Regions from separate parts of the Roseixanthobacter psychrophilus genome, predicted to be linked through region 2. Evidence: riboswitches for the same ligand, from Rfam matches in the RefSeq annotation. Region 2 holds a riboswitch; the other holds the start of a gene.

Region 1 (4,363 bases), on a different contig from region 2:
TCTCGAACGGCTCAGCTTCGGCGAAAGTCTCCGCTAAGGCCTGGGCCAATTCAGTGGGTTGGGCGACGAGGGTCATCAGACTAATCTCGCCGTCCCCCACCTTGTTGAACGAATGGCCGGAGTGCCAGATGACATCGTCGATCTGAAGGAAGCGGTCGTGCAGGCGGCGCCCCCGGGACACTCGGATGTCGATCTCGCCGAACTCTTGGGCCGGGTCGCGGAAGGCCGCGATTTTCTTCAGCATGAGATCGCCGAAGCTGTCGCCGTTGGGGTCGACACGCTTGTGACGGCGGGGACGAGGATTGATCAGGCCGCGGATCGAGACGCCCTGGTACTGGGTGGCCGTCGCGAACTGCTGCAGGTCGTCAGCGTCCAAGTAAGGGTCAACGAATAGGACGTGAGAGCGTGCGCGGGCGATCAGCCCGCACATCCAATCCACTGTCTCCTCGCGATTGTGCTCAAACAGGCGAACGCCGGGTGGGATTTGCGGGGCCTCCGCAGGCCGTAGCGCGCCCTGCCGCTCGGCCCGCGCGTCCTGGAGGCATTCGAGCGCCCGCAAGGGTGTCATAGGGGGCTCAGATTGCCGCGCTGGGGCGGGTCGGACATACACCGTGCGCGCACCCGCATCAGGGGCACGTGTCGGTGGGTCGACGTAACGAGCCTTGGCCTCAGCTCCCACAGAGGAGGAGACAGAGACGCTGCGGAAGAAGAAGGCCGGCGGCTCGCGGTCCAATACGCCGCGTACGGGACAGAACAACTCCTCGCGCACCATGGCGACCTGGGAGGGCGCTGGAGCGCGGAAGCGGCCAAGTGCGTTTGGCGAGCCTTCGGCGCGCCACGCCGGCGCTCCCGCGCGAACCTCTTCGACCGCCATTCGCAGTGACGTGACATTGGCACCCCGTCGCGGGGTGCCGCCAAGCTCCAGGGTCTCTGGTGTCACCGACCGATTGACGATGCGCGCGCCAAAGCCGCGCAGCAACGGATTAGGCGCAATCAGAACGCCCGAGCCCAACCAGTCATCATAAGCCAATAAATCAAAATGGATGTGGTCACGAAGCCATTGCCGGGCGCGGCCTTCGGCGCTGACGTTGACCATGCTATCGCGCAGCGCTTGAACCGGCTCGGCCAGAGCCGCCATCGGCACCAAGCGATGTAGCCGCGGCCGCCCGTGCCATGATGGCGAGAAGGGCGGCGGCTCCGCGAGGACCGTAAACCCGTCGTAGTCGGGTTCAGGACCTAGCGCCGAGGCGGTGATCGCAAAGGCCTTGCCCGGAATAGTAGCGCGCCCCTGTTTCAAGGCCTCGTACCAGTCGAGCGCATCTGCCAAACGCAGCGCGGTCCGACCTACGCACAGCCGATCGCCACCGAAGTTGTCCCACCAGCCGCCGCCTGGCGGATTTGGGGGAGCTGGCATTTCGGTCGGCAACAGCTCAACCGAAGCGAACAGCAGATGGTTCACCCGGTCGCGCACGAGTGTGACCAGGCGCAATACGCCAGCGTTGTAGTCGCCAGGGACAAGAGGCGGCCATCGCTCTGGCGGCGACGCCGGCCTAGGGGAAGCCGTCGATTGCATGAGGTGGAATATGGTAGGGTCTGTCGATGGACGCGAGTCAGATCTCCTTCCAGGCGGACTAATAGCGCGCCTTATCCCCACCTCGCCGGCAAGTGGAGCGTCGTGTTTTCGGCCCCACTCCGGCGTCTGTTTCTTGCGCACAGCCTATCGGGAGCAGGAGACGCCCCTCAAGCTGTAAATTACATCGTACTGTCGACGGAGTTCGGCGGCCATAGCGCGTCGTAGCGTACGAAAGACGGTGGCTCCCCGAGTTGGATCCAAACTACGCCGATCGATAAAAAGTCGTGTGCCCGAATTTTGCGCGGCAGCTTTTGCCGATCCCGCGCCAGAAGCCGACGGTCGGTAGCCGGCCCCAGATGTGCCTCGGAAATCATTTCCCGGCTACGGTCTGACAGACGCCAACGACCGAACCGGGTTGGTTAGGCGATACGCCAGTTTCGGGATAGCGATGAACGATAGCCGCCGTTGCCCTCACGCCCCGGCTTTCTCGAAAAGGATGATGAAACGGGAAGGCTAAGTGTTTTTTCTCGCTGCACTGTCCGCAATTCTCGATGGCTAATTCGCGTGATTCCCTGCCGATCAAGCAGGGCTGCAACGCTGGGATCGTTCAGCGTCGCGGCGTCATGCACGCGAATACCCGCATGGTGACAGTCGTAGCCCCGCAGCTCCTCCCCTTCCAAGACCGGGTGGGCAAACAGCTCCGTTACGCCGCGAGGTAGGTTAGCACACGCCTCGAACATCACGTCGCGGGTGGGGCGCGGCCAAGTGTAGATTAAATGATCCACTGACAACACTCCCCGCGCCGCCGCCAGTTCGCGCGTCGAAAAGGGCGCATGGAGAGGAAGCCTGATTGGGACGTCGAATTGCTCGGCAAGGTCGAGGTAGATCGCGAATAGTGATTCGCTCGCATGGAGGACATCCATGTGCGTGTCGATGTGAGTAACATCAACGCCCCATGCCAAGGCCGCATAGATCTGGGCGCAACATTCGGAGCGCACGTCCTCGTCGTCCTGCTGCGCCACGGCAAGCGCCGTTGTGGCAGGCAGGAAGCCGTCAGCATCGTGTAGCGAGACAGCTCCGGTGAGACTCCGCCAGCGATAGCCCGGATGTTCGCTGGTCAGGGTTAGATGAACGCCAAGCGGCAAGCCCCGAAACATGCGCGCCGCCTCGGTCGCCCAAGGGCAGGGGACCATCAGCGAGGCACCCGTGGCGATGCCGCAGGTCATGGCTCGAAACGCTGCCACGTTGGCGCTATGGCTCGATCCCACGTCGTCGCAGTTGACGATGAGAAGCCGGTCCTCACGGCTAAATCCAAGCCGCTCGGCAAGGGTTGGGTCATTCATAGACATGCAGCGTCGCTTCTCGCACTGGTTCGACGCTTTGTGGCTTGCTCCGTTTAGTTGCCGGCTCGGCCACATCCCCTTGCAGGGCACCACCTTGCCTGGATCGGCAGGTTGGTGTTGGGCGTCGCCCCAACTCTTGATGCTGATACCACTCTACTGGTTGCCACTCGGCACCACAATTCGCTCCTTCGCGCCGTTCCCGGACTGGGAGCCCTTTACGGGACAGTCCAGGCGGCTCCCACAGCCCGATGCGTCCGGCGAGGCCGCTTTCCCGAAATCTGTTCCCGAGTGGATTTTCCCGAAACTGCGCGCGGTCGTCTCGAACGGCGGGTTTCGGGATCACTCCAACGACCGGTTGAATGACAATCAAGGGGTCGGCTGCAGAACGGCGGCTATCGGCACAGCGGCAGCCAAGACCGGCCAGTCTGCCACCGGCCCCATAACGGACGTTCGGGCACGCAGTTGGCAAGGTCTGCTTCTGGCGCGTCCTGCGCGTCTATACCCCGCCATAGAGGGCTACCTGGACCATGGAGTCCCTGCTCACGAGCGCAGTGCAATCGATCGAGATTGGCGTTGAGGATTTCCGTTCATCGGACCCGCGACGGCTGATCTCCGCCGTACGTAACGTCCGGGCGGGGGTTCTCCTCCTTTGCAAAGAGAAGCTCCGCGCCTTGTCGCCGGCTGGAAGCGACGAGGTGCTCATCAAGGCCCGCATCACCCCAGGACTCGATGCTGCCGGCAACCTCGTCTTCAAGGGCCAGGGCGAGAAGACCGTAGACGAGCAGCAGATTATCGAGCGGTTCGGCCAGCTTGGGATTAAGCTCGATTGGGTGCCCCTGCGAAAGCTGACGAGGCATCGCAATGTCTTGGAGCACTACCGGTTCGCAGGCAGTCCCGACGACCTACGGGAGGTCGTCGCGCAGTCGGCGATGATGATTCGCCGCCTATTCGACGTCCTCGGCCTCGATCCGGCGGAAGCGCTGGAGTCCGACACCTGGGAGTTTCTTCTCTCCAACGAGAGCGTGTTTCAGGACGAATTGGTCCGATGCCAGGCCTCGACCCGCACGCTGCGCTGGCGGTCGCCAACAATGCGCCTCGCCGCCGCGACAGAGCTCGTGTGCGCGGTCTGCAAGTCTGCGCTCGTCGAACTAGAGGACCCCGCCGACACCGACCAGGACACAGCTCGCCTCAGGTGTCGCGTATGCCCCATGACCTTCCCGGCGAAAGGCCAGATTTGGCCAACCTTGGTGAGCCACTTCGCCCGAAACCTCTATGTCGCCGCGACACAGGGAGGCATGCCACCGCTCTTGAAATGTGACGTCTGCGGTGAGGTCGCGGTCGTCGTCGACGAAGGCGCTTGCGCAGTGTGCCGCCGGGACGGCTACGAGCTTCGCTGCGAGGTGTGCAACGAGGTCGTCACGGAGGAGGATCGCGAACAAGGTAACAG
Region 2 (17,041 bases):
ACAATCCGTGTCCTTTTGGCAGCTTTCTCCGCAGGGCGGATGTGTCCCCTATGCACGCAGTGCCGTCGTGGCGCGAAGAACGGCACGCCCGCAAAAAGGGCGAACGGCCCGGCGCGGATGCGCCGGGCCTTTGTGGGTTCAGCCCTTGAGGACTTCGACCAGGGTCTTGCCGAGGCGCGCCGGCGAGGGGGAGACGCGGATGCCGGCCGCTTCCATGGCCGCGATCTTGTCTTCCGCACCGCCCTTGCCGCCCGAGATGATCGCGCCCGCATGGCCCATGCGGCGGCCCGGAGGCGCCGTGCGGCCGGCGATGAAGCCAACCATCGGCTTCTTGCGACCGCGCTTGGCCTCGTCCGCGATGAACTGCGCCGCATCTTCTTCCGCGGAGCCGCCGATCTCGCCGATCATCACGATCGACAAGGTGTGCGGATCGGCCAGGAACAGCTCCAGCACGTCGATGAACTCGGTGCCCTTCACCGGGTCGCCGCCGATGCCCACCGCGCTGGTCTGGCCGAGGCCTTCCTGCGTGGTCTGGAACACCGCCTCATAGGTCAGCGTGCCCGAGCGCGACACGACGCCCACCGAGCCCTTCTTGAAGATATTGCCCGGCATGATGCCGATCTTGCATTCGCCAGCGGTCATCACGCCCGGGCAGTTCGGCCCGATCAGACGCGACTTGGAGCCGGACAGCGCCCGCTTCACCTTCACCATGTCCAGCACCGGGATGCCCTCGGTGATGCAGACGATGAGCGGGATTTCCGCGTCGATGGCTTCCAGGATCGCATCGGCGGCGCCCGGAGGCGGCACATAGATCACGCTGGCATCGGCGCCGGTGGCTTCGCGCGCCTCGATCACGGTGTCGAACACCGGCAGGCCGAGATGGGTGGTGCCGCCCTTGCCCGGCGAGGTGCCGCCGACCACCTTGGTTCCGTAGGCGATCGCCTGTTCGGAATGGAAGGTGCCGTTCTTGCCGGTGAAGCCCTGGGTGATGACCTTGGTATTGGCGTCGATAAGCACGGACATCACGCAGCTTCCTTCTTCACCGCGCCCACGATCTTCTGCGCGGCGTCGTCGAGGTCATCGGCGGGGATCACATTCAAGCCGCTCTCGCGGATGATCTGCTTGCCCAGTTCAACATTGGTGCCTTCCAGGCGCACGACCAGGGGCACTTCCAGGCCGACGGCCTTGACCGCCTCCAGGACGCCGCGCGCGATCACGTCGCACTTCATGATGCCGCCGAAGATGTTCACCAAGATGCCCTTCACGTTCGGGTCTGCGGTGATGATCTTGAACGCCGCCGTCACCTTCTCTTCCGTGGCGCCGCCGCCCACGTCGAGGAAGTTGGCCGGGCTTTCGCCGTACAGCTTGATGATGTCGAGGGTCGCCATGGCGAGGCCCGCGCCATTCACCATGCAGCCGATGGTCCCATCGAGCGTGATGTAGGCGAGGTCGTACTTGGAGGCTTCGATTTCCTTGGCGTCTTCCTCGGTCAGGTCGCGCAGCTCGACCAGGTCGGGATGACGGAACAAGGCGTTGCTGTCGAACGACACCTTCGCATCGAGCACCACCAGACGATTGTCCTTGGTGACGATCAGCGGGTTGATCTCAAGCATTTCCATGTCGGTCGCGACGAACGCCTTGAACAGCGTGTCGGTCAGCTTGCCCGCCTGCTTGGCGAGATCGCCGCTGAGGCCGAGCGCGTCGGCAACCTTGCGGCCGTGGAACGGCTGCGCACCGGTGGCCGGATCGACCGAGAAGCTGACGATCTTCTCAGGGGTGTTGTGGGCCACGTCCTCAATGTCCATGCCGCCTTCGGTGGACACGACGAACGAAACCCGCGAGGTGGTGCGGTCCACCAGCAGCGAGAGGTAGAATTCCTTCTCGATGTCGGAGCCGTCCTCGATATAGAGCCGGTTCACCTGCTTGCCGGCGGGGCCGGTCTGGATGGTGACCAGGGTGTTGCCGAGCATCTGCGACGCGAAGGCCTTCACCTCCTCCACCGACTTGGCGAGGCGCACGCCGCCCTTTTCGCCAGCCGCGGGCTCCTTGAACTTGCCCTTGCCGCGTCCACCGGCGTGGATCTGGGACTTCACGACCCAGAGCGGGCCGCCCAACTCGGTCGCGGCCTTCTCGGCCTCGTCCGCGCTAAAAACCGCGATACCGCGGGAAACCGGCGCGCCGTAGCTCTTCAGCAGCGCCTTCGCCTGGTACTCATGGATGTTCATGGGGCTTCGTCCCTAAGGGTTTCGAAGTGACCCACTCCATGCGGAGTGGAACATTTCGGCAGTGTCAAAGCCGGCGGTTGATCCGCCCGACAGGGAAACGGCGGCTCGAAGGCCGCCGTCGCGCACTTAACTCACTTGCTCAGATCGGGCGCGATCTTGAGGCAAGCATCAACAAGGCCTTGAACGGCCGCAACAGACTTGTCGAAATTGGCGCGCTCGGTGCGGTCCAGTTCGACCTCGACGATGCGCTCGACGCCGCCCGCGCCGATCACCACAGGGACACCCACATAGATGTCCTTGAGGCCATATTCGCCGGAGAGATAAGCGGCGGTCGGCAGGACGCGCTTCTTGTCCTTCAGATAGCTCTCGGCCATGGCGATGGCGGAGGCCGCCGGGGCATAGAAGGCGGAGCCGGTCTTGAGCAGGTTGACGATCTCCGCGCCGCCGTCACGGGTGCGCTGGATGATGGTGTCGATCCGCTCCTGGGTGGTCCAGCCCATCTTGATCAAGTCGGGAACCGAGATGCCGGCGACCGTGGAATAGCGGATCAGCGGCACCATGGTGTCGCCGTGGCCGCCCATCACGAACGCGGTCACGTCCTTGACGGAGACCTTGAACTCGTCGGCCAGGAAATAGCGGAAGCGGGCGCTGTCCAGCACGCCGGCCATGCCGACCACCTTCTCCTTGGGCAGGCCGCAGGACTTCTGCAGCGCCCACACCATGGCGTCGAGCGGGTTGGTGATGCAGATCACGAAGGCATTCGGCGCATATTTGGCAATGCCGGCGCCCACCTGCTCCATGACCTTGAGGTTGATGGAGAGCAGGTCGTCGCGGCTCATGCCGGGCTTGCGCGGCACGCCGGCGGTGACGATCACCACGTCGGCACCGGCGATGTCTTCATAGGAATTGGCGCCGCTGAGCTTCGAGTCGAAGCCTTCGACCGGGGAAAGTTCCGCCAGATCCAGCGCCTTGCCTTGCGGCGTGCCCTCGGCCACGTCGAACAGGACGACATCGCCCAATTCCTTGAGACCAGAAAGAAGGGCGAGCGTGCCGCCGATCTGGCCGGCTCCGATCAAAGCAATCTTGTTGCGCGCCATGGGGGGATGTCCTCGGATACGGGCAATATGGGGCGGCCAAGGCCGAGCGGGGCTTGACTACTCCCATCCGGCAAGGGGTTCAAGACGCGCGCAGTGCACAATCGCAGCCCGAACCCCGGGCTCTGCTTATATCCATCGCCGCGCGACTGCCAATTGGTCCAAGGGCGAAGCCGCAGGTTGCAGTCTGCGGGACACCCACAACACGACGATGACGCGGCGCTCAGGTCTCCACGAGGCCGGTGGTATCGCCGGAGGCGACGGAATCGGCGCGGCCGTGGGTGCGGCCGAGATAGTCCGTCGAGCGCATCTCGTGCAGGCGCGAGACCGTGCGGGCGAACTCGAAGGCCTCCGCCCCATCCGACCCGAGATAGAGCTTCTCCGGCTCCGCCGCCGCCGAGGCGATCAGCTTCACGCCGCCGTCGTACAAGGTGTCGATCAGCGAAATGAACCGCTTGGCTTCGTTGCGATGGTCGCCGTCAAGCACCGGAATGCCTTCCAGCATCAGCGTGTGGAAGGCGCGCGAGACCCTCAGGTAATCCCCTGCCCCGAGCGGCTGCTCGCACAGATCGGCGAACGAGAAGCGCGCCGCCCCGTTGCCGGCGAGCGGCACCGGGATCTGCCGGCTGTGATTGGCGATCGAGGTCGGACGCCCGCCGTCCGGCCCGGCGATCTTCGCCCACGCCCGGTCCAGCGCCTCATGGGCCGCAGCGTCGAGCGGCTCGTACCAGACCGGGAGCCCTTCGAGCTTCTCCATACGGTAGTCGGTGCGCGCGTCGAGGTTCAGCACCTCCATCTTCTCGTCGATGATGGCGATGAACGGCAGGAACAGCGCGCGATTGAGCCCGCCCGCGTAAAGATCGTCCGGCTTCACGTTCGAGGTCGCGACCACCACCACGCCGTCGGCAAACAGCTTCTGGAACAGCCGGCCGAGGATCATGGCATCGGCGATGTCGGTGACGTGGAACTCGTCGAAGCACAGGAGCTGGGCCTGCTTGGCAATATCCTCGGCCACCGGCTGCAGCGGATCGGAGGTCTTGCGCTCGCCGCGCTTCTGCGCCTGCCGCTCGGCAAAGATCCGGTCGTGCACGTCCGCCATGAATTCGTGGAAATGGGCGCGCCGCTTGGCCCGCACCTCCACGCTTTCGAAGAACAGGTCCATCAGCATGGTCTTGCCGCGCCCGACCTCGCCATAGACGTAGAGGCCGCGCGGCGCGGTCGGGGTGCGGCGGTGGAACAGCCAGCCAAGCGCCGAGGATTTGCGCGCCAGGGCGCGATCGCGCAGTTCCACTTCCAGGCGCGCGAAGGCCTGGACCACCGCGGCCTGCGCGGGATCGGAGGTAATGTCCCCCGCACGCACCATGGCTTCGTAGCGGGAAAGAACGCGCGCGCCAGCCGCCATCATATCTCCTCCAGATGCGAGGCGTGACGCCCGGCAACCTGCGCCGCTTTAGAGCATGCGCGGCAAAAACTGAACGCTTTTTGCGTGCGGTGCGGCACGGCGAAAAAATGCAGGCCCGCGCCTGCCGGGTACGAAAAACGCGGATCAAGGAAACCAAGCCGCGCTTTCCGCGTTTCCCTCTTAGACCGGCTCGCATGCGAGATGCCACGCAGCGGGTCGCCACCAGATCAAACATACGGGCCGAAGTCCCTTTGGGCGCAGCTTGCGCAGGGGAGGAGGCTTGCCCGCGCCCAGGAGGTAACCATGAACAAGTTCATCACCACCGGCACGGCCCTCGTCGCCTTGACCCTCGCCGCCGCCTCCGGCATGTCCGCCGCCGCACGGGCCGATGATTCCGTCAACCAGGTCAATGACAGCCAGATCCAGCTGCGGCAGATGGATTATCTGCGCGCCCATGGCGGCTACATGTTGCTCCAGGACCAGCAGTCCCAGTCGGTGGGGGGTCGCAACTCCACGATGATCCTGCCGGCGCCGCGGGTGTACGTGCCGGCCTATCAGATGGAGTACGCGCCGGTAATGATCGCGCCCTCCGACGGCTACATGGTCCGCTGAGGCCCTCGAAACGGGATGACCGGCGCCGTTCGCGGCAGCCGGCTTCGCGTCGGGAGTATGCGCCGTCACGCTCTGGACTTTTTCCGCGTGCCATGAACCCTTGCGATCCATTGCCTTGAATCGCACGGGGGAAGCGATGCAGGACCCGCAGGGCGGAGCGAACGAAAAGCCAAATCCGCTGCTGCCCGACGCACAGGAGCCGACCACCCTCGTCAGCATCCTCGGGCGCTGGCTCTCCGATCACGATCCCGGCGGCATCGACAGGACCCGCGCGCTCCATCTCGCGATCTCCTTCATCCTGGTGATCTGCCTCGGCTATGCGACTTCGCGCGCGCTCGGCCTCAACCTGGACGTGATCTTTCCCATGGCCGGGGCGATGACCGCCCTCGTGCTGATCAATTTCACCCCCTCCGCCAGCCGCCGCACGGAAGCGCGAAGCTTCACCAAGCTGTTCGCGCTGACCCTCTCCCTGCTGGTTGCCGTGGTGCTGGTGGCGCCGGGCAACGATCCCACCAACGAACTCGGCATGAAGCTGATGCTGGTGCCGCTCACCTGCATCGCCCTGTACCTGCGCCGGTTCGGCATGGAGGGGCAGCGCACCGGCATCGCTTTGATCATCGTCGCCACGGTGGCGGCGGTGCTGCATCCCACGCGCATGCAGGCGGCGTGGCTTCTGCTGGCGGCCGTGCAAGGCGGGATCGTCACGTTCCTCGTGCGCTTCACGCTCGCTCGCCCGTCCGCGCTGAAGGTCTATTCCAGCTCGGTGATCGAAGCGGGTGAGGCGGTCGGTGAATATCTTCATCTGCTCGGGGCCTGCGTGCGGTCGGGAATCACCGTCCCGCCGCCGCCAGCGGAGATGCTGGACCGTATCAAGATCCGGGTGCGCGCCGCGCTGGTGAATGCCGCCTCCGAGGACCCCCAGGCGCGCGGCTATATCGAGGCGGTGCGGTCCCTGGTCTACCGGCTGCGGGTGGCGACCCAATTGCTGGGCGATTGCATTCCCCCGCCGCAGCAGGCGGCGGGCCCCTGGCGCGCGCCGCTGGCAGCCTGCGCCGACCAGATCGCGCGCCATCTCGAACGCGGGCTGGGCCACCCGTTCGACGAGCCCGAGCGCATGCGCAAGGCCATCGGCCGGTTGCGCGAGGTGGCCATTCAGCCCGACATCGCCCCGAAGGAGCAATTGGCGCTGTTGCGCGCGGTGACGGCGTTCGACCGCCTGTTCCTTGTCGTCACGGACCTGTCGCGGCTGGAAAGCGTCGATCCCGCCTGTTGGCACGACGCGCCGGCGCCCGACGCGCTGAGCGCCCCGCAGCCTGCGGCAGCGCCCGTCGCGCAAAAGGCGCAGAAGGGCATGCCGTTCTACACGGCGGTGGCCATACAGGGCCTGGTCGCCACGACCATCACCACCATCCTCGACCTGATCGTCGGGCTGGACCATGCCTATTGGGCGACCATGACGGTGATGTTCGTGCTCGGCAACAGCCTGGGCGAGACCTATGTGCGCGTGCGCTATCGCACCGTCGGCACGCTCGCCGGGGCGGTGATCGGCATCGTCTGCCTGATCGTGCTGGACCAGAATGTCTGGCTGCTCGCCGCGCTCTGCCTGGTTGCCCAGATGATCGGCCTCGTCACCCAGCGCGACCGCTACGACGTGGCCTCCGCCGCGACCGGCCTTTCAGTGGTCGTGGGGCTGCACCTCGTCACCGGGCTCGGCGCCGACGGCATGGTCGCCCGAATCTATGAAACCGCCATCGGCGCCATTGTGGCGCTGGTTGTGTCCTACGTCGTTTTTCCGGTCTATGTCGCGGACCAGATCCGCAACCAGGTGGTCAGCATGGTCAGCCAGTGTCGCACCGCCTTCGCCAATTGCTGGCCGCGCAAGGGTGGCATGCACGGAGAAATCGGCAATGTCACCGCCGCCTTGTCGGCCGATCTCAGGCAATTGTCGGAGCGCCTGCCCCACCTCGGCGCGGAGACCTCGCTTGGCTTCCGCTCCGCCGGAGACGTGGTGACCCTGGTCTCGACCCTGGAAATCCTCATCACCTATCTGGCGTTGCTGGAGGATGTCGCGCACCGGCTGGATTCGCTGTCGCCGCCGCCGGAGACCGTGACGATCCTCGAAGCGGCGCGGGCACGCACGCTCTCAGCGTTCGATCAGGCCTTGGGCCTCGCGACGCCGGCCGCCAATCCCGGCACAGCCCCGGAACTCGATGCCGCGGTTTCGGTGGCGATGGAGATGGCCACCGACCAGAGTGCCCGCCGCCTGCTGCCGTTCCTCGCCGATTATCTCAGCTTTTCGGAAGCCGTGCTGCGGCCGCTGGGCGATCTCGGAACGGTGCTCAATCCCATCCCCGCGCGCCCTGCCGCGAAGCCAGCGGTGCGGGAGCGCGAGCGGGAAGCCGCCTAGAGCGGCTCGGGTAAAGCGAATGCGGGCCCGTCCCGAACGGGAGCGGTTCGCGCGTCCCGTGCACCGCTCCAGGATCAGGCGGCCGGCGCGAACGGGCGGAAATGCTTGGAGAGCTTCAGCCCCTGCCCCTGGTAATTGGAGCCGAGCCCCTCGCCATAGAGGGCCGTCGGCCGCGCCGACATGCGCTCGTACACCAGGCGGCCCACGGTCTGGCCGTGTTCGAGGATGAAGGGCACCTCGCGCGAGCGTACCTCCAGCACCGCGCGCGCGCCGCTTCCGCCCGCCGCGGCATGGCCGAAGCCGGGGTCGAAGAAGCCGGCGTAATGCACGCGGAATTCGCCCACGAGGGGATCGAACGGCACCATTTCGGCGGCAAAATCCGGCGGCACCTGCACCGCCTCGCGCGAGGCGAGAATGTAGAAGGCATCGGGATCCAGCACCAGGCTGGTGCGCCCGCGCGCCCGGATCGGCTCCCAGAAATCCTCGACATCGAGCAAGGCGCGGCGGTCCACGTCCACGACTCCGGTATGGCGCTTGGCGCGGAAGCCCAGCAGCCCGCCCCAGGCCTCGCCGGCGAGATCCACGCCCACCGCGATGCCGCCGCCGACCACGTCGGGCTTTTCGGCATCCACCAGATGCTCCATCCGCTGGAGCGTCAGCAGTTCCAGGTCGGAGAGCCGGGAGACCCCACGCCGAAACCGCACCTGCGACAGGCGCGAGCCGGTGCGCGCGAGGATCGGAAACGTGCGGGGGGAAATTTCGAGGAACAGCGGCCCCTCATATCCCGCCGGAATGGCATCGAAGGCGCGCGCGCCGTCGGCGATCACGCGCGTGAACACATCGAGCCGGCCGGTGGAGCTTTTCGGATTGGTGGCGGCGGAGACATCGGCCGGCAGCTTCAGCTTCTCGAACACCTGCACCAGATAGACGCAGCCGGTTTCCAGCACCGCGCCGTCCGCGAGATCCAGCTTATGGAGCGCGAGATCCTCCAGCCGCTCCTTCACGCTGATGCCCGCACCCGGCAGGAAGCTGGCGCGGATGCGCCACGCGGTGCGGCCGAGCCGCAGATCGAGGCTGGCCGGCTGGATCTGATCGTCGTCGAACGGCCGCTTCGCGACGATGCCACCGGCCTCGTGCAGCGCGGCAATGGCCTGTGACGGCAAGATGCCCGGTTTGAGCTGGTCCACCTGCGATCCGCCTCCCCTGTCCTGCGTTCGGTTTAACGGACGCATCCCTTGACGCCAAGGGCGCCAGGCGCTTTAACTGATGCGGTTCCGTGGTGAATTTGAGCCGGCCGGCTTGCTGCCACGCTAAATAAATCGCTAAAAGGCCGGGGATCGTGAAGGGCATTTCGCCCTTTCCTACACGTCCTCGGCCTCAGTTGAGGCTCGAAGACCTTGGCCCATATCCCCCCGGATTTCTCCACCCTCCATCCCGATACCCTGCTGGTTCAGGGTGGCACCACCCGTTCGCCCTATGGCGAGACGGCGGAAGCGCTCTATTTGACCCAGGGCTTCGTCTATGACGATGCGGAATCCTGCGAGGCGCGGTTCAAGGGCGAGGATCCCGGCTTCATCTATTCGCGCTACGGCAATCCCACCACCGCCATGTTCGAAAGCCGCATGGCGCTGCTGGAGGGATGCGAGGCCGCCCGTGCCACGGCCTCGGGCATGGCGGCGGTGAATGCCGCGCTGATCTGCCAGTTGAAGGCCGGTGACCATGTGGTGGCCGCCCGCGCGCTGTTCGGCTCCTGCCGCTGGATCATCGAGGAATTCCTGCCGCGCTTCGGGGTCGAGACCACGCTGGTGGACGGCACCGATATCAATGCCTGGCAAGCGGCGGTGAAAAGCAACACCAAGGTGCTGTTCCTGGAAAGCCCCACCAATCCGACGCTGGAGATCATCGACATCGCGGCGGTGGCGAAGATCGCCCATGCCGCCGGGGCGCGGCTGGTGGTGGACAATGTGTTCGCCACACCGCTGCTGCAGAAGCCGTTCGAACTCGGCGCCGACGTGGTGGTCTATTCCGCCACCAAGCATATCGATGGCCAGGGCCGCTGCCTCGGCGGCGTGATCTTGTCGTCGGAAGCCTTCGTCACCGAGGGTCTGCAGACCTATCTGCGCCAGACCGGCCCCTCCATCTCGCCGTTCAACGCCTGGGTGCTGCTGAAGGGCATGGAGACCCTGGCGCTGCGCGTGGAGCGCCAGCAGGCGAGCGCCGCCACCATCGCTGATGCGCTCGCCACCTCCTCCAAGGTGGAAAAGGTGCTTTACCCCTTCCGCGCCGACCATCCCCAGGCGGAGCTGGCGCGGCGGCAGATGAAGGGCGGCGGCACGCTGACCACCTTCGTGGTCGGTGGCGGCAAGGAAGGCGCGTTCCGCTTCGCCAACGCGCTGCGGCTGATCCGCATCTCCAACAATCTCGGCGATTCCAAGAGCCTGCTGACGCACCCCGCCACCACCACCCATCAGCGCTTCACCCCCGAGGCGCGGGCTGAGATGGGCATATCCGACGGACTTGTCCGCCTCTCCGTCGGCCTGGAGCATCCGGGCGACCTGATCGCCGACCTCACGCAGGCCCTGGGGCAGGTGTGACGCCGAGTCACCCGCCCCGCGAGTCTCCCACCGCATGCCGCAGTTGCGCCCGGGACGCTTCGCGGGTTCACTGTGTGTGACACGGACGAATACGAGGGGGTTGGGATGTATCGGGCGACGACGCGCCAGATCCAGGTGACGGCGACGCCGCGCTACGTGGCGGAGCGCTCGGACCCGGAGCAAGGCAGCTTTTTCTGGACCTATACCATCGAGGTGGTCAATCTAAGCGGGAGCGTGGTCCAATTGAAGGCACGCCATTGGGTGATCGCCGATGCCCATGGCCATGTGGAAGAGGTGCGCGGCCCCGGCGTCGTCGGCGAGGAGCCGGTGCTCCCTCCCGGAGGGCGCTTCGAATACACCTCCGGCGTGCCGCTTGCGACCGCCATGGGCATCATGAGCGGGCATTACGAGATGTTGACCGAGGAGGGCGAATCCTTCTCCGTGGAGATCCCGGCTTTCTCCCTCGACATGCCGGACATGCGCCGCATCCTCAATTGAGATGTTAGCCCCCCATGCAAGCGGTCAAGGCTCCCACCATCTCCGCCGAGGCCACGCAGCCGCTTGACGCGCGGCCCATCGCTGCGGCCCTCGGGGCGGTGGTGGTCATCCTGGGCGTGAGCATGCTGCTGCCCGCTCTGGTGGATTATTCCGCCCGCTCGGGAGAACAACAGGTGTTCGTCGGCACCTCGGCGGTGACCGTCTTCGTCGGGGTCCTCCTGTGCGTCACCGGCCGCGGCGCCAATTTCCGCCGGCTGGACCTGCGCCAGGCGTTCCTGTTGACCAGTTCGGTCTGGGTGGTTCTCACCGCCTTCGCCGCCCTTCCCTTCATGTGGGGCAAGGCGGGGCTCAGCCCGGTGCATGCGGTGTTCGAGGCTATGTCCGGCCTCACCACGACCGGCTCCACGGTCATGACCGGGCTCGACGACCAGACCCCCGGCATCCTGCTGTGGCGCGCCTTGCTGCATTGGTTCGGCGGGGTCGGCATCGTGGTGATCGCCATCGCCGTCCTGCCCACGCTGAGCGTCGGCGGCATGCAATTGTTCCGCATGGAATCCTCCGACAAATCGGAGAAGTTCCTGCCGCGCGCCGGGGCCATCGCCAAGGGCCTGCTGCTGGCCTATGTGCTGCTCACGCTCGCCTGTATCGCAAGCTATGCGGTCGCGGGCCTCACCCTGTTCAATGCCGTGACCATCGGCATGTCCACCATGTCCAGCGGCGGCTTCGCCAATTCCGACAGCTCGCTCCAGGTCTTCACCACGCCGGCGGTGGATTATGTGGCCGTGGTGTTCATGCTGCTGGCGAGCCTGCCGTTCCCGCTCTATATCCGCGCGCTCTCGGGCGATGTGACGCGGCTGTTCACCAATTCCGAGGTGCGCCTGTTCCTGGCGATCGTGGCGGCCTTCACCTTCGCCTCGTTCGTCCAGCAGACCGTGCAGGGGGTGGCGCATGGCGAGGTGGCGTTTCGCGGCGCCCTGTTCACGGTCGCCTCGCTGATCTCAACCACCGGCTTCATGGCCGTGGACTATACCAATTGGGGGCCGCTCTCCGACGCGCTGTTCCTGGTGCTGATGTTCCTCGGCGGCTGCACCGGATCCACCTCGGGCGGACTGAAGGCGCTTCGCATCGCCATCACCGCCAAGGCGATCCGCCAACACCTCAAGCGCATCTCCTACCCGAACGGCCTGTTCCCGATCCGCTATGGCGGGGCGCCGGTGGCCGACGATATCGTTGCCTCGGTGCTGGGCTTCGTTTTCCTGTATTTCGCGACCTTCTGCATCGTCGCGGCGGTGCTGAACTGCATGGGGCTCGATGTGCGCACCGCGCTCTCGGCCACCATCGCCTGCCTTGCGAACGTCGGGCCGGGGCTCGGGCCGATTGTCGGTCCGGCGAGCAATTATGCCGGCCTGCCGGAGGGCGCGCTGGTGCTGCTGACGCTCGCCATGCTGCTCGGGCGCCTGGAGATCCTCACGGTGCTGGTGCTGCTGCTGCCGCGCTTCTGGGTGCGGTGAGCCCCCAGAAGCGACGTCGGACCTTGAGCGTCAGAAGGCGTCAGGACGCCGCGTCATCGCCGCCCAGTACTTCCTCGGCCGCGAAGCCATAACTGCGGCCGCAGAATTCGCATGTGACCGAAATCCGCCCGTCGTCCTGCACCATGCCGCCGCGCTCCTCGCGGCTGAAGGACGAGAGAACGCCGAACACCCGCTCGCGCGAGCAGGTGCAATGGGCGATCACCGGCTGGGGCTCGAACACCCGCACCCCGCGCTCATGGAACAGGCGATAGAGCAGTGCTTCGCTCGGCAAGGCATCGTCGAGCAGTTCGACGTCCTCGAGCGTGCCCACCAGCGACTGCGCCTCCACCCAGGCATCGTCCGGGGTCAGGTCGTCGAGCGCGCTGCCCTCGGGTGCATCGCCGGGATGCAGATCGCCCTGCGCCGCCCGTCCCGCCTCGGCAGGAAGGAACTGGGCCAGGAGGCCGCCGGCGCGCCAGGCGGACGGCCCGCCGCCGGGCTTGATCTCCTCGCCCACCGCGAGGCGGACGCGGGTCGGGATCTGCTCGGACTGCTGGAAATACTGGTGGGCGGCCGCTTCCAGGCCCTCGCCCTCCAGGGCCACCACGCCCTGGTAGCGATTGGCGGACAGCCCCTGGTCGATGGTCATGGCGAGATGGCCGCGCCCGAGCAGGGTGGCGGGAGCGGCGGCATTGCCGGCCTCCGCCTGCGCCACCGCATCGGCATCGAAGCGGGCATAGGCGCGCACCTTGTCCGGGCTGACGAAATCCACCACCACCATGTCCACCGGCCCGTCGGTCCGGGTCTGGAGGATGAAGCGGCCGTCGAACTTCAGGGACGATCCCAGCAATATGGTCAGCGCCGCCGCCTCGCCGACGACGCGCTTGACCGCATCGGGATAATTGTGATGCACCAGCAGCGCATCGAGCATGGAGCCGATCCGCACCACGCGGCCGCGAATGTCGAGCGCGTCCACCTGGAACGGCAGGACGGTATTGTCCGGTGCCTCCGCACGCGGCGTGGAGAGTGTTTCGTTGGTCATGGCACCTCATACGACAGCACCGGCTTGCGACCGGTGCTGCATGGGTTTTGCGTCAGGCGCGACGCGCACGATCTCGCCGTCCGATCCTGCGCGCCGTCCATAGCCCCAGGCGATGGCCTCACGCGGAGGGCGTATCGAAGCACCAGGCCAGAATGCCCTTCTGGGCATGCAGGCGGTTCTCCGCTTCGTCGAACACCACCGACTGCGGGCCGTCCATGACCTCGTCGCTCACTTCCTCCCCGCGATGGGCGGGCAGGCAGTGCATGAAGATGGCGCCAGGATTGGCACGCGCCATCAGCGCGCGATTCACTTGATAAGGCTTCAGCAGATTGTGGCGCCGCTCGGCCTCCTTGTCACCCATGGAGACCCAGGTGTCGGTGAGCACGCAGTCCGCGCCCTCCACCGCCGCCTCGGGGTCGCGGATGAATTTCACCCGCGCCTTGGTCTTCTTCACGAACTCCTTGAGGGCCTGGCGCGGCGACAATTCCTTCGGCGTCGCCACGTTCAACTCGAAGTCGAAGCAGTGGGCGGCATGGATCCAGGACGCCAGCACATTGTTGGAATCCCCGGTCCAGGCGACCTTGCGCCCGGTGATCAGGCCCTTGTGCTCCTCGAAGGTCATCACGTCGGCCATCACCTGGCAGGGATGGGACACGCGCGTGAGACCGTTGATCACCGGCACGGTGGCATAGGCGGCGAGTTCCAACAGATCCTCATGGCTGAGGATGCGGATCATGATGGCGTCCACATAGCGCGACAGCACGCGGGCGGTGTCGGCGATGGTCTCGCCGCGCCCGAGCTGCATTTCCGCGCCGGTGAGCATCACCGTGTCGCCGCCGAGCTGGCGCATGGCCAGGTCGAACGAGACGCGGGTGCGGGTGGACGGCTTGTCGAACACCATGGCCAGCGACTTGCCGGCCAGCGGGCGCTCGCGTTCGCCGGACTTCCGCCTGGCCTTGAGGTCCTTCGACATTTCGAGAACCCGCCGCAGCTCGGTGGGCGGGATCTCCGTCAGATCGAGAAAATGACGCACGCCATTGTCCTTCATTCGGCGGCTCCCTTCGCCGGGGCCATTGCCAAGCCGTCCTCGATCCGCACGCAGGCGGCCTCGATCTTTTCGGCGGCAATGGCGATCTCGTCCTCGCTGAGGATGAGCGGCGGCAAAAGTCGAACCACATTGTCTCCCGCGCCGGGGGCCAGCAGGCCCTCCTCGCGCAGGGCGAGCACCAGTTCGGCAGCGGGACCTTGCGCCCTGAGGCCGAGCAGGAGTCCGCGACCTCGCACCTCAGCGATGACCGCGGGATGACGGTTCATGATCTCAGTGAGGGTGTGCACAAGCTGGGTGGAAATCGCCTGGACCCGGTCGAGGAAGCCCTCGGCCAGCACGATATCCAGCACGGCATTGCCCACCGCCATGGCGAGCGGGTTGCCGCCATAGGTGGAGCCGTGGGTTCCGAGCGTCATGCCCTTCGCCGCGGCTTCCGTGGCGAGGCAAGCGCCCATGGGGAAGCCGCCGCCGATGCCCTTCGCCACGGCCATGATGTCCGGCACGATACCTGCGGATTCGTGCGCGAACAGGCGGCCCGAGCGGCCGACGCCGCTCTGCACCTCGTCCAGAACCAGCAGCATGCCGTGCGCGTCGCACAGCGCGCGAAGCTGCGGCAGGAAGTCCGCCCGCGGCACCCGCACCCCGCCCTCGCCCTGGATCGGCTCCACCAGGATGGCACCGGTATTCGGCCCGATCGCCGCTTTCACCGCTGCGATATCGCCGAACGGCACCTGGTCGAAGCCCGGCATGTCGGGGCCGAAGCCCTCCAGATACTTCGGGTTGCCGCCGGCGGCGATGGTCGCGAGCGTGCGGCCGTGGAACGCCCCCTCGAAGGTGATGATGCGGTTCTTCGTCTCGGCGCCGGTCACATATTGGTAGCGCCGGGCCATCTTGATGGCGCACTCCAGCGCTTCCGCACCGGAATTGGTGAAGAACATGGTGTCGGCGAAGGTGGCCGCCTTCAGCCGCTCCGCGAGGCGCTCGCCGTCGACGATGCGGAACAGATTGGAGGTGTGCCAGAGCTTTCCGGCCTGTTTGGAGAGCGCCGCCGCCAGATAAGGATGGGCATGACCCAGCACGTTGACGGCGATGCCGGCAGTAAAATCAAGAAAGCGTCGCCCGTCCGTCGTGACGAGCCAGCAGCCCTCTCCCCTCTCGAAAACAAGGTCGATGCGCGCATAGGTCGGCAGAACGGGGGTGATCACGGGACCCCTCCTCTTGGGGTTGCGCGAAGCGAAGAGCGCTTCGCGTGACATCAGAAACGCCAAAGGCCGCCCTCGCGGGGCGGCCCGACAAAAAGGGATTCTAATGATCGCGCGCGTGAGGTCAACAGAGCGCGGCGGTTAACCTGATCGTAACCACTTGGGGACAACGGCCCGTGAATGCATTCCGACTCTGTGCGGGCGGGCGTGCATATTGTAGTTTGCTCGTGGCCGACCACGATATGTCGTGCGGCCTGTTCCCCAAGTGACGTTGGGCCCTGCGAACCCGCGCGCCATCGCGCGCCTGGGGGCGGGAGAAGAGTCAAAGGAGGAGAGCGATGAGCTGGAACGACGAGCGCGTCGAACTCTTGAAGAAGCTCTGGGGTGAAGGGCTTTCCGCAAGCCAGATCGCCGGCGAGCTGGGCGGCATCACCCGCAATGCGGTGATCGGCAAAGTGCATCGCCTCGGCCTGTCCGGCCGGGCGAAATCCACCGCGCCTGCGGCCCGTCCGCGCAAAGCACGGCCCGAAGCGCCGGTGAACAAGCCCCCGCAACGTCCGCAGACCAACGGCAACACCGCCCTGGCGCCCGCTCTCGAAGCCTTCGTGGCACCCGCGCCTGCGCCACGTCCGGTGGGCGGCGACAATATCGTCGCCATGGGGCAGCGCTGCACCATCATGAACCTCACCGAAGGTACCTGCCGCTGGCCGATCGGCGAGCCTGGGACGGAGAGCTTCTATTTCTGCGGCGGGCGCAGCCTCTCGGGGATGCCCTATTGCGCGACCCATGCGCGCATGGCCTACCAGCCGACGCAGGATCGCCGGCGCGACCGGCGGGTGGCGCGGATCTGACATCACACATTCGGTGCCCGCGCGCGACGCGGACACCGACACGCCTAAGAAAAGGTGCCGAGCGCTACAGACCGGCATGTGATCCGGTGCGCTGAAGGGCCCGGCCTCCCTGGACGGGTCGACAGGAACTGCGTTTGCGCCGCCAACCGGCGCGGCACCGCCTCCCTGATCGCCGCCCCCGCGAGGCGGGGCAGCGTCTTAGATGGCCGCCCCCCGCAGGCGGGGGGCGGGATAGCCGATGATTATTCGGAGACCGAGGCGCCCGACGCCTTCACCACCGGCGCCCATTTGGCGATTTCAGACTTCACGTGGGCGGCGAGCTGATCCGGCCTGCTGCCGACAGTGATGGCGCTGAGATCCGCCAGCTTCGCCTTGACCTCAGGATCGGCAACCGCCTGCGCGCCCGCCGCGGCCAGCTTGTCGATATAGGCCATGGGCGTTCCCGCCGGCGCGAAGATCGCGTTCCAGGAATAGGTCTCATAACCCGGCAGGCCGGATTCCGAAACGGTCGGGATATCCGGAGCGGCCGGCGAGCGCTCCTTCGTGGTCACAGCC

Evidence for each region. Region 2 has a riboswitch for S-adenosylmethionine ahead of V5F77_RS18985 (O-succinylhomoserine sulfhydrylase). Riboswitches for the same ligand answer to the same signal wherever they lie in the genome.
Region 1: another riboswitch for S-adenosylmethionine. It lies ahead of V5F77_RS28185 (ChbG/HpnK family deacetylase); the one in region 2 lies ahead of V5F77_RS18985 (O-succinylhomoserine sulfhydrylase).

Annotation. Positions count from the first base shown of each region.
Region 1 is NZ_JBAFWT010000091.1:213-4,575, forward strand. Features, by position in the region: gene V5F77_RS28180 (VPA1262 family N-terminal domain-containing protein) at 1-1,471, opposite strand, end outside; gene V5F77_RS28185 (ChbG/HpnK family deacetylase) at 1,993-2,922, opposite strand; SAM-I-IV-variant riboswitch at 2,960-3,064, opposite strand; gene V5F77_RS28190 (hypothetical protein) at 3,444-4,363, shown strand, end outside.
Region 2 is NZ_JBAFWT010000024.1:34,801-51,841, reverse strand. Features, by position in the region: gene sucD (succinate--CoA ligase subunit alpha) at 139-1,023, opposite strand; gene sucC (ADP-forming succinate--CoA ligase subunit beta) at 1,023-2,225, opposite strand; gene mdh (malate dehydrogenase) at 2,357-3,322, opposite strand; gene zapE (cell division protein ZapE) at 3,543-4,724, opposite strand; gene V5F77_RS19000 (hypothetical protein) at 5,025-5,333, shown strand; gene V5F77_RS18995 (FUSC family protein) at 5,470-7,740, shown strand; gene V5F77_RS18990 (2'-deoxycytidine 5'-triphosphate deaminase) at 7,815-8,972, opposite strand; SAM riboswitch at 9,007-9,086, shown strand; gene V5F77_RS18985 (O-succinylhomoserine sulfhydrylase) at 9,147-10,334, shown strand; gene apaG (Co2+/Mg2+ efflux protein ApaG) at 10,440-10,832, shown strand; gene V5F77_RS18975 (TrkH family potassium uptake protein) at 10,847-12,343, shown strand; gene V5F77_RS18970 (Hsp33 family molecular chaperone) at 12,384-13,385, opposite strand; gene argF (ornithine carbamoyltransferase) at 13,504-14,433, opposite strand; gene V5F77_RS18960 (aspartate aminotransferase family protein) at 14,430-15,638, opposite strand; gene V5F77_RS18955 (GcrA family cell cycle regulator) at 15,974-16,486, shown strand; gene V5F77_RS18950 (tripartite tricarboxylate transporter substrate binding protein) at 16,729-17,041, opposite strand, start outside.